2 linked regions of the Gemmata obscuriglobus genome follow. The protein of the gene in region 2 binds, or shares a complex with, the protein of the main gene of each other region. Links are inferred from orthologs where the notes say so. Each region holds a gene or a part of one and is shown on either strand. Other genes may lie near its edges.

Region 1 (4,369 bases), 480 kb from region 2 along the record:
CCGGCTACCGGTTGCGGACACTGCTACAAACCGGACAAACGTCGCAGGTGTTTGAAGTAGTCGAGCTGCAGAGCAACCGACACTTCGCGATGAAGATCCTGCTGCCGGAAGCCGCAGACAATCCCGAGCAGCGCCGCATCCTCTTCAACGAGGCCGAGGTCGGGACTCAACTCACGCACCCGAACGTCATCCGCATTACCAAAGTGAACCGGTCGAAGGAAAGCCCTCACTTTATTATGGAGTTTTTTCCGTCGGGAAGCTTGCGGATCAAACTTCAGGCCAAAGATTTCAGTTTCGTCAAGGAGCACGCCCGCAAGATCTTCAAGGGCGCTGCAACCGGACTCGCCTACATGAACGCGTCCGGATTCGTTCACCGGGACGTCAAGCCCGACAACATGCTCGTGAACGCTTTGGGCGACACAAAGATCATTGACTTTGCTATTACCAAGAAAATTCCCACTGGCTTTGCGAAGTGGTTTTACCGCCCCGGCAAACCTCAGGGAACGCCAAGTTTCATGAGCCCTGAACAGATCAAGGACGAGAAATTAGACGGCCGGGCCGACATCTACAGCTACGGTTGTACGCTCTACGAGTTGACAACTGGTCGGCCGCCGTTTCGTGGCACGTCGATGAACGACCTTCTCGGCCGCCACTTCACAGAAAAGCCCGCGCCTCCGTCGATGTACAACCCGGATCTGACCGACGAGTTTTCCGCGTTCGTGTTGAAAATGCTTGCGAAGAAACGGACGGACCGGCCGGAACACTTCCACGAAGTGCTGATGGAACTTCGGAAGGTTAAGCAGATATACAAGTCCGTGGTGGAAAAAGATACCGAGGACATGTAGCCGCTGAGTACTCGCTGATCAAGGATTTCCAGAAGAGACCCATATGATCGCTGACCCGTTACCGTTCGAACAAGATATCCACGAACTGGAACTCGAGCTGATGCGCCTGGAGTCGGCACCAGATGCCGACTCCGGAGAAACGCTACGGAAACTGAGGCGAGACCTCGCAGCCTTAAAAAAGACACGCTACTCGAACTTGTCGGCGTGGGAAACGGTGCTCGTGTCACGGCACCGAAACCGACCACAGTTCCTCGACTACGTTGACATGATCTTCGACGAGTTCGCCGAGTTGCACGGCGACCGCGCGATCGGGGACGACCGTGCGATTCGGGCCGGCTTCGCGCGTGTGGACGGCCATAAGGTCATGCTCATCGGTCATCAGAAAGGCAAAACCTTGGCCGAGCGCCAGCAGTGTTACTACGGCTGCGCGCACCCGGAGGGCTATCGCAAGGCGCTAGCAAAGATGCACCTCGCGTCAAAGTATCGTCTGCCAATCGTCTGCCTGATCGACACTCCGGGAGCGTTCCCTGGGATTGGTGCGGAAGAGCGCGGGCAGTCGCAGTTGATCGCAACAAGTATTATCGAGATGACCAAATTGGCAACGCCGATCGTTTGTGTTGTGATCGGTGAGGGGGGCTCAGGCGGGGCACTTGGGATCGGCGTTGGAGATTCGATCGGGATGCTCCAGCACGCCTACTATTCAGTCATCAGCCCAGAGGGATGCGCCGGGATTTTGTGGAAGGTGGCGACCGACGAAACCAAACCGAAAGCAGCAGAAGCTCTGCGCCTAACGGCGAAAGACTTGAGCCGCGTGGGTGTTATCGACACAGTGGTCGAGGAGCCGCTAGGCGGCGCACACCGTGACCCACGTGGCATGGGCGGCATCCTCAAATCACACCTGTCACGGGAACTGCGGCGGCTTTCGACGTTATCGGATAGCGCGCTTCTGGAAGAACGCTATGGCAAATTTCGGCGAATGGGCTTCTTCTCGTAGCATTTAAAGCTCGTTTCCAGTTTCGGAGTCTCGACGCGTGCTGGAAACGAGCGACATCGACATTACATAATATCAATTATCAGACGTGATGACTCGGCAACCAGCTGTGTGGTAGTGAGTCCGATAATGATTCTTATGTATTCTTAACTTTGAATAGCATACTCGCCGAATCTCTCGAGCTCGCTACAACCGCGAGAATGGAAAGCAATTCAACGATGCTCCCGGCCGAGTTGCGCTGCGCAATGGTCGGGTTCGGAATGATCTTCGACGAAACGTACCGCCCCGTTTTCGAGAGACGTTGTCACGATCCGCTCTACGCGGTTGAAAGCGGTCCGGTTTACCTTCGCCTCAGTGCAGTTGCCTCTCGCACAGGCGAGCGTGTGTCACGATTCGTTGCATCAACTCCGATTGCGCCTTTTCAGGGGATTCAGAGTTTCACGGGTGCCGCGGCGATCGCGGATTTACTCGCCACAGATTGCCACACAGTGTGCGTTGCCACTCCGGACGACAGGCACTTCGAGGCGGCACGTGCCGCACTGATCGCAAAAAAGCACGTATTGATCGAGAAGCCGTCCGTTCTGTCCCTTCGTGAGCTCGACGAATTAACGCAATTGGCAGCCAAAAATGGTGTCTTGGCCAAAGTCGTGTACCACAAACTCGCCGACCCGGACCACAAGAAACTCAGGACCCTGTACCAGGACGGCGTTCTGCGGCACGTTAACAACGGCTACTGCACCCTCCTCGAGCCCAAGTCCATCAGCGGCGGCCAGTTCGCAGAGTGGATCGCCGGCCGAAACCCCGCAACTTACGTCGCGGTCCACTACCTGAAACTCATTGACTTCACCTTCGGTCCCGAGTGGTCGCTCTGCCGCGTGTCGGCTACCGGTCAGCGAGGACTCGTTGGGGCAGCAACCGGCACCACCTGGGACTCTGTGCAACTTCAAATCGTGTACCGGCATCCAGACCAGCGCGAAGCGGCCTTCGACATCCACACGAGTTGGGTCGCGCCAGATAATTTTCCGGGTTACGTTGATCAGGAGGTGCAATTCCGGTTCGACAACGGCGTTTGGAATGCCCATCAGCGGAAGCGCGGTGTTGAACTCACCGTCGAAAATCGCACCCCTGGCGAACTCAAGTACACTCCGAACTATCACTATAACGGAACGTTCCTTGAACCGTGGGGCGAACGGTCGCAGCGCGGTTACGGGATCGAGGTCATCGAGCGGTTTTTCCAAGAAGTGGCGTTCGTCGAGTTCGGCGGCTCTCCAAACGAACGGGCGCATCGTTTAAGCGCGATGCGCGCCCTCGATTACAACGACCTTTCTGCCGACCGAAACTGCGTCGCGATCGTCCAAGCCCTTGAAGCTGTTCTCGGGCGCGCGGCCAGCGGCACTCCGGGTTGCGTGGTCAAGGTGAATGAACCCCTCGGCGGGTTGGTGCTGTACGAACCGGGAAACGCCACGCCGCTCGTCATTTACCACAACCGAGTCTAACCGTGGATGAGAAGCAACGCACCGGAATCAGTAAGTTTTTATCGAAAGTGCTCCGACACGAACCCGAATCGGCCGGACTCACCCTGGAACGCGGGGGGTGGGTGCCGATTGTCGACCTACTCTCTGGACTCGCGCGATCAGGCACGCGCATTTCGCGCGAGGATCTCGATGTCGTCGTTTCGGAATGCGAGAAGCAGCGCTTCGCGATCGACGATACCGGCACCAAGATCCGGGCAAACCAGGGGCACTCAGCCGAGGTCGAGCTTCAATTTGAACCCGTCGAACCGCCGACGGAGTTGTACGACGGCACCACCGAAACGAACATCTCATCAGTTCTTCGTGATGGGTTGTTGAAAATGGCGCGGCACCACGTTCACCTCTCGGCAGATGGCACCACCGCGCGAAAGGTGGGCGGACGCCACGGCAAGCCAGTGGTTATCACTGTTCACGCGGCACAGATGAGTGCCGACGGCTACATCTTTTACCGCTCCGCAAACGGGGTGTGGCTTGTGGATCACGTCCCGCCTCAGTACCTTCGGCTGTAGTCACACCGGAGAGACACGATGGTCCCACCCATTCAACACCCGCGCGAGCCGGATTCCAACGCGGGACGAACTGAACTGGCGCGCGTTGAGCCGCACTCGCTCCGAACGTTCACGCCAACACAGGCGGTGCTGAGCGCCAGTGCCGGCATCTACCACTGGACGCCGGAAGGGCGGCGCCTGTACGACTTCACCTCCGGCGTGCTCGTTTCGAACTTGGGGCACAACCCCAGCGCCTGGACGCGGGCGTACTTCCGCTACATGGGCTGGCCCGCTCTCAACGGTTCAACTACCCCCCTGCCCCACCCGGCCCCGGCTGGCTACTTCCCCGCGGTCCCAATGACCGCTTACAACGCTGTCACCCCAGTAGAGGTGCAAGCGAGCGCGCGGCTGATCGAGCTCATGCGTTCCGCCCCCGGCGGAAATCGAATGGAACAGGTGCTGTGGGCGGCGTCTGGGTCGGAAGCGATTCAGAAGGCGCTCTGGGCCGCACTC
Region 2 (5,766 bases):
ACGACAAAGACGCCAGCATGGTCGCGGTTCCGGCCGCCCTCAAGGCCGCCGGTAAGCCCCGCGCGGTCGGCCTCCTGGTCGCGAAGGAGCTGGAGATCATTGAGGGCCTGATGAGCGCGCCCAAGGCGCCGGTCCTGGGGATCATGGGCGGCGCGAAGGTGTCGGACAAGATCGCGTTCATCAACGTGCTGCTCACGAAGGTCGATCAGCTCCTGATCGGCGGGAAGATGACGTACACCTTCCTCAAAGCGCGGGGCGTGGACGTGGGCGCCACCCGCGTCGGAGACGAGGAAGTGGCGGCGGCCGGTCCGCTGCTGAAGCACGTCGGGACGAAGATCGTGCTCCCGGTCGATTACGTCGTGGCCAAGAGCGACGACCTGCTCCAGACGCAGGTCTGCGAGGGGCCGATTCCGGCGGGCTTCGAGGGCGTGGACATCGGCCCGAAGACGATCGAGGCGTACAAGGCTGCCGTCAAAGACGCCGCGACCGTGATCTGGAACGGGCCGCTCGGCTGGTTCGAGCAGGCGGCGTTCGCGCGGGGCACGCAGTACATCGCCGAAGCGATGTCGGCCTCGTCCGGTGTCACGGTTGTGGGCGGGGGCGAGACGGCCGAGGCCGCAGAGCAGTTCGGCTACGCGGACAAGATGACCCACGTCTCGACCGGCGGCGGCGCGTTCCTCGCTTACGTCGAGGGGAAGAAGTTCCAGAGCCTGGCCCAAATCGACGACCGCGCGTAAGGTGGCGTGCGGGGGCTCGGAATTCGGATTGTCAAAACGGCTCGCGGGGAGCAATGATGTCTTCTGTTCCGCATCCCGAACTCCGCGTTCCGAATTCGGGGGAGAGCATGTCGACCGAGCGGGCGAAGCGGGGCGTGCCGGAAGGCCTCTGGATCAAGTGCACGAACTGCAAGACCACGGTCTACAAGAAGGAGGTGGTCGCCCGGCACCACGTGTGCCCGGACTGCGACCACCACTTCACCATGCCCGCCCGCGACCGCATCGCGCAGTTGCTCGACGAGGGCACCTTCGAGGAGTGGGACGCGGACATCAAGCCCTGTGACCCCCTCAACTTCGTTGACCGCATCCCGTACGCACAGCGGCTCGCGGAAGAGCAGAAAAAGACCGGGATGCTCGACGGCGCGGTGACCGGTAAGGGGTTCATCCGCGGTCGCGGCGTCGTTCTGGGCATCACCGACTTCGCGTTCATGGCGGGGAGCATGGGTAGCGTGGTGGGCGAAAAACTCACCCGCGCCGCCGAACGCGCAACCGAGCTGAAACTGCCGCTTATTTTTGTGAGCGGGTCGGGCGGCGGCGCGCGGATGCAAGAGGGCATCCTGTCGCTGATGCAGATGGCGAAGATTTCGGCCGCTCTGGGTCGATACGACCAGGCGGGCGGTTTGTACATCTGCATCCTGACAAACCCCACAATGGGTGGCGTGGCGGCGAGCTGGGCGCTGCAGGGCGATATCACTTTGGCCGAGCCCAAGGCGATGATCGGCTTTGCCGGCCGCCGGGTGATCTCGAACACGGTGCGAGTGGAACTGCCGGAGAACTTTCAGACCAGCGAGTTCCTGCTCAAGCACGGGTTCGTGGACCGGATCGTTCACCGAAAAGACCTGCGAACCGAGGTGGCTCGGATCGTTGACTATTGTCAAATTCGTTAGCGGCGGGGTGCGGAGTCCGAAACGCGGAGCTTGTCTGGTTGCCCGTGCAAGCGTCTTCGTTCCGCACGCTGTGTTCCGTGCTCCGCGCTTCTGAGGTGTGTCGTGGGCCTGTTCGACTTCCTGTTCGGTAAATCGAAGGGCGGCGGCTCCACCAAGGGGCTGAAGCGGATTAACGTCGCTCGGCGGTTCGAGCTGAGCGGACGCACCGGTCAAGGGAGCATGTCGAAGGTGTACCGGGCCTACGACCGGGAGCTCGGCCGCACCGTCTGTCTCAAGATCCTCGACAAACTGAAGACCAAGAAGTTCGAGGAGCGGTTCGTCGGTCTGAAGAAGCCGCACGAAGGCGAGATCTGTGCGGCGCTGAAGCACGAGAACGTGGTGCGCACGTTCGAGGCGGGGGTCACCGAGGACGGTTCACCGTGTCTGGTGATGGAGTGGGTCGACGGCCTCGGACTGAACTACCTGATTGAAACGCGATCCCCGCAGCTGAACGGGAACCGGATCTACTACCTCGGCCAGCTCTGCGACGCGTTGCAGTACATGCACGACAACAAGTGGCTGCACCGCGACCTGTGCCCACGCAACGTGATGGTCGACAAAGACGGGGTGCTCAAGCTGATCGACTTCGGTCTGACCATTCCCTACACCCCCGAGTTTTGTCGGGGGGGGAACCGAACCGGTACCCCGGACATCCTCGCGCCCGAGATCCTGAAGCGGAAAGACACCGATCACCGCGTTGACCTGTTCGCCCTCGGGGTCACGGCCTATGAGGTGTTCACGAGCCAGTTGCCGTGGGAACGGTCGCCTTCGAGTGAGGAGACCTTCCGTCGGCGTCTCAACCAACCGCCGCGCGTTGCAAAGGACCTGAACCCGAAGCTCGATGACCGGCTCTCGGACATCCTACTGAAGTCCATTTCACGTGAGCCCGCCGATCGCTACCCGAGTGCCAAGGCGTTTAAAGACACGCTCTTGAAGCTTGAAAAGCAAGATTACTGAGATGGTGGGACGACGTGCAACACGATAACGTTACTTACCTGTTGTGTCCCCTTATGGTTCATATGGCCGGGATCGCTGCGGCTTGATCGTCGTGTGCGGTTGCGAGCCGCAAACCCGTTTTGATCAGCCGTTCGTTGCATTGATTTTCGTGCCTTCTCCCAATCTCGCGGCAGCGGCAATCGCTGCCGTTTCGGTCCGCAACACACGAGAACCCAGGCTCCGGGCTACAAATCCGTGTGTGAGGGCGCGCTCAACCTCTTCCGTCGTGAACCCGCCCTCGGGGCCGACGGCCAAGGTTCCGCCGGCGCCACTCGCGCCCACCAACCCCGGGCCGGTGTGCAGAATTGTTAGCGGCTGCGGTAGGTCGGCACGCGCGACGAACGAGTCCCATTTCTGTGGGGCGTCCACTTGCATCAAACAGTTTCGACCGCATTGCTTACTCGCCTCGATCACCGCACGCCCGAACTTTTCCACCACCGACACTTTGGGTAAGACCACTGCTCGTGTCGTGATGAGCGGGATGAATCGGTTGACCCCGAGTTCGGTCAATTTTTCGACGAGAAAATCGGCGCGGTCTCCTTTCGGAAGGGCTGACGCGACCACGACCGGGAAGGGGAGTTCGCGATTGACAAAGACCGGCTCCCGCACCAGAAGCACAACGCTCTTTTTCCCGGCGCTAAGAATTTGCGCCGGGTAGTCGTTGCCGTCTCCGTTGAAAACCACCACCTCGTCGCCGTCACCGAACCGGCGCACGGCGACGAGGTGGTGTGCCTCCGGACCGGTAAGTACAAACTCGCCGGCACCGAGCAGATCGGGAATGTAAAAGCGATCGGACACGTCTGATTAGATGTCGATTTGCGAGACTTGGAGCGACACCGGCGCGTCTTCGGTGATGTTAACGAAATCTTGGTACGCGTCTTTCGGCTCCCTGGCCGGTGTGTGAACGACCGGAGGGGTGTCCACCGGGATCGGCTCCCAAAAGGTCGCGTAGGATTCCGGGGCGGGAACGTCGCGGGTGGCGGAGTTCATTCGGCTGTCCCCTCAAGGAGTGGCTCGGGCTACGATCGGAATTCGCGTGTCGTTCTGAATCACATCACGATCCGGCCCAAGAGAGACGAACGGGCGCGACGGGCACCTCATTGGTACCCGCACGCACCGGGGTAGGTCAAGTAGGAATCGCGAGCGCACCCATCCGTGTTTTTGGGGCCGCCACGCCGCAGTGGCTTATCCGAATAGCTCTTGCTCACGCCATTCGGTAACGCTCACACTAAACCGGGCTGCTTGGTTTTACACCTGCTCAACAGGGCCGCTCCCGCCGATACGGTGCCACCCGTCCTCGCGCCACTCGAACACGACCTCGTCACGCCCGCGCCACGCGACACAGTACGCTCCGGAAATGTTGGCAACCGACCAACCGAGCCGCCGGAGGAGTTCCCAGTTCGGGTGCGAGGGCTCATGACGGGCAAGTGGTGAGAGCGGTTGCATCTGTGCGGCCTCTGGATCGTGGCACGCCGTAAATGGGCGCCACGGTTCAACGTTAGTACGGAACGACTACGTCCACCGGGCGCTCGTATCGTTACGAACCTCTCCTCAGTGAGTTCCGTTATCGGAGTGCGTGCCGAGCGGGGTGAGCCGTTCGGAGTGGATGTCGAGTTAAAGGCGTATTCATGAGCAGCGCATGCGGATGCTAGCGCACGAGCGGCGTGTTCGCGAGAATCGCGCTACCAGTCACGGCTTCCGCTGCCGCGGGAACGGGTAGTGGCGGCGCAGGCGCTGTGTTGTTGGGGAAAAACTGCTCTCGAGCGGTGCCCGCTGCCGGAATCACGTGCTTATCTTTGTCGCTTTTGGTTCCCAGCAACTCGGCTGGGGTCGGGATGGAGGGGAGCGGCTCGCCGGCCAGTTCGGTGCGGTCGCGAATAGTGCCTTTGCTGAAGGGACCCGCGCCGAACACCCAAAGGTCTTTCGACTGGCTTTCGCCCTCGACTGTGCCGGACTGCCAAAGGGCTCGCCCGGTGACGCGGTTGTAGGCGAATACCCCGATCTTTGCGACCCCACGTTGGTCGTTCTTCTTCATGAGGGCAATTTCGGGAATGCTTGTGGGCAACCCGGGCACTACCGAGGGCAGTGACACCGCAGGGGTACCCACCATCACGCTGTGCCTGTCCGTGCCGATCGCGCCCGCTCGCAACTCGACCACGTATAGGGCACGGGTGCGCTCCTCCTGGATTAGAGCGCCGTGCGCCAGCAACTGCTGACGCACCAAACTGATGACGTAGCCCTTATCGATGACATCCTTTTCAATCGGCGTGGTGTCGAGGAAGACGGCTTGCCCGCTGAGCGCGCTGAAGTCCATCTTCGCGACTGCGTAATCGATCGCCTGCGACACGAGTAGCATCTCGGTGGCCGCACGCGGGCTGTCGGTCATTTTGGTCGTGCCGCACCCCGTCAGTAGTGCGGCCAGCAGTAGCGCGAACACGCGCCGGAACGTGAAGCGTGGTCGGATCAAGGGCTCGGTCCCCGAATGAAACGGGGCACCGGTATAACCGCGCGCCCGCTCGGTGCAAGACGGTTCTTCGCAGTGGCGTCGTTCCACCACGCGGGGTTAAACTGTCCGAAGACTTGTCTTCCAATCTCCATCTTCTGAAAGCCGCAAATGACGCAACTTCATCGCCGCGCTGTGCTCCGCGCGTCCCTCACAGGCAGTACCTTCCTCGCGCTTCCAGCGCTGACTTATCGCGCGGCGCTTTTGGCCCAGGACAAACCGAGCGAAACCGTTCGCGTTGCGTGTGTAGGTGTGGGGGGACAAGGGTTGGCCAACATGAAAGCTGTTCGCAAGAACGTGGTCGCTGTGTGCGATACGGACTCCGTTCACCTTGAAGCGGCCGCTCGGGAGATGGAAAAGGGGACCAAGGTCGCAACCGCGAGCGATTACCGCAAACTGCTGGACAAGAAGGATATTGACGCGGTGCTTTGTAGTACCCCAGACCACTGGCACGCGCTCGTGACGGTCGATGCTTGTAAGGCTGGTAAGGATGTTTATTGCGAGAAACCCCTCACACTGGTGGTGACGGAGGGCCGCGCGATGGTGAAGGCCGCACGCGACAATA

The links.
Region 1: the proteins of accD (region 2) and GobsT_RS18765 are in contact, whole or in part, in a solved structure (PDB 8UXZ), measured with the Escherichia coli proteins. The link is inferred for Gemmata obscuriglobus from one-to-one orthologs.

Annotation. Positions count from the first base shown.
Region 1 is NZ_CP042911.1:4,499,020-4,503,388, forward strand. Bases 1-2,863 are described here. They hold GobsT_RS18765 (acetyl-CoA carboxylase carboxyltransferase subunit alpha), read left to right. Parts: upstream 1-888; coding sequence 889-1,839; downstream 1,840-2,863. Other genes in these bases: GobsT_RS18760 (serine/threonine protein kinase), read left to right, coding at 1-845; GobsT_RS18770 (Gfo/Idh/MocA family protein), read left to right, coding at 2,082-2,863. Also shown: more of GobsT_RS18770, read left to right, coding at 2,864-3,332; GobsT_RS18775 (RNA 2'-phosphotransferase), read left to right, coding at 3,335-3,877; GobsT_RS18780 (aminotransferase class III-fold pyridoxal phosphate-dependent enzyme), read left to right, coding at 4,214-4,369. UniProt on the Escherichia coli protein: Component of the acetyl coenzyme A carboxylase (ACC) complex. First, biotin carboxylase catalyzes the carboxylation of biotin on its carrier protein (BCCP) and then the CO(2) group is transferred by the carboxyltransferase to acetyl-CoA to form malonyl-CoA.
Region 2 is NZ_CP042911.1:4,978,932-4,984,697, reverse strand. What follows is about bases 1-2,753. They hold accD (acetyl-CoA carboxylase, carboxyltransferase subunit beta), read left to right. Parts: upstream 1-844; coding sequence 845-1,663; downstream 1,664-2,753. Other genes in these bases: GobsT_RS20555 (serine/threonine protein kinase), read left to right, coding at 1,766-2,659; GobsT_RS20565 (phosphoglycerate kinase), read left to right, coding at 1-737. Outside these bases: GobsT_RS20550 (RsmE family RNA methyltransferase), read right to left, coding at 2,783-3,496; GobsT_RS20545 (hypothetical protein), read right to left, coding at 3,503-3,688; GobsT_RS20540 (hypothetical protein), read right to left, coding at 3,947-4,144; GobsT_RS20535 (DUF6655 family protein), read right to left, coding at 4,347-5,135; GobsT_RS20530 (Gfo/Idh/MocA family protein), read left to right, coding at 5,478-5,766.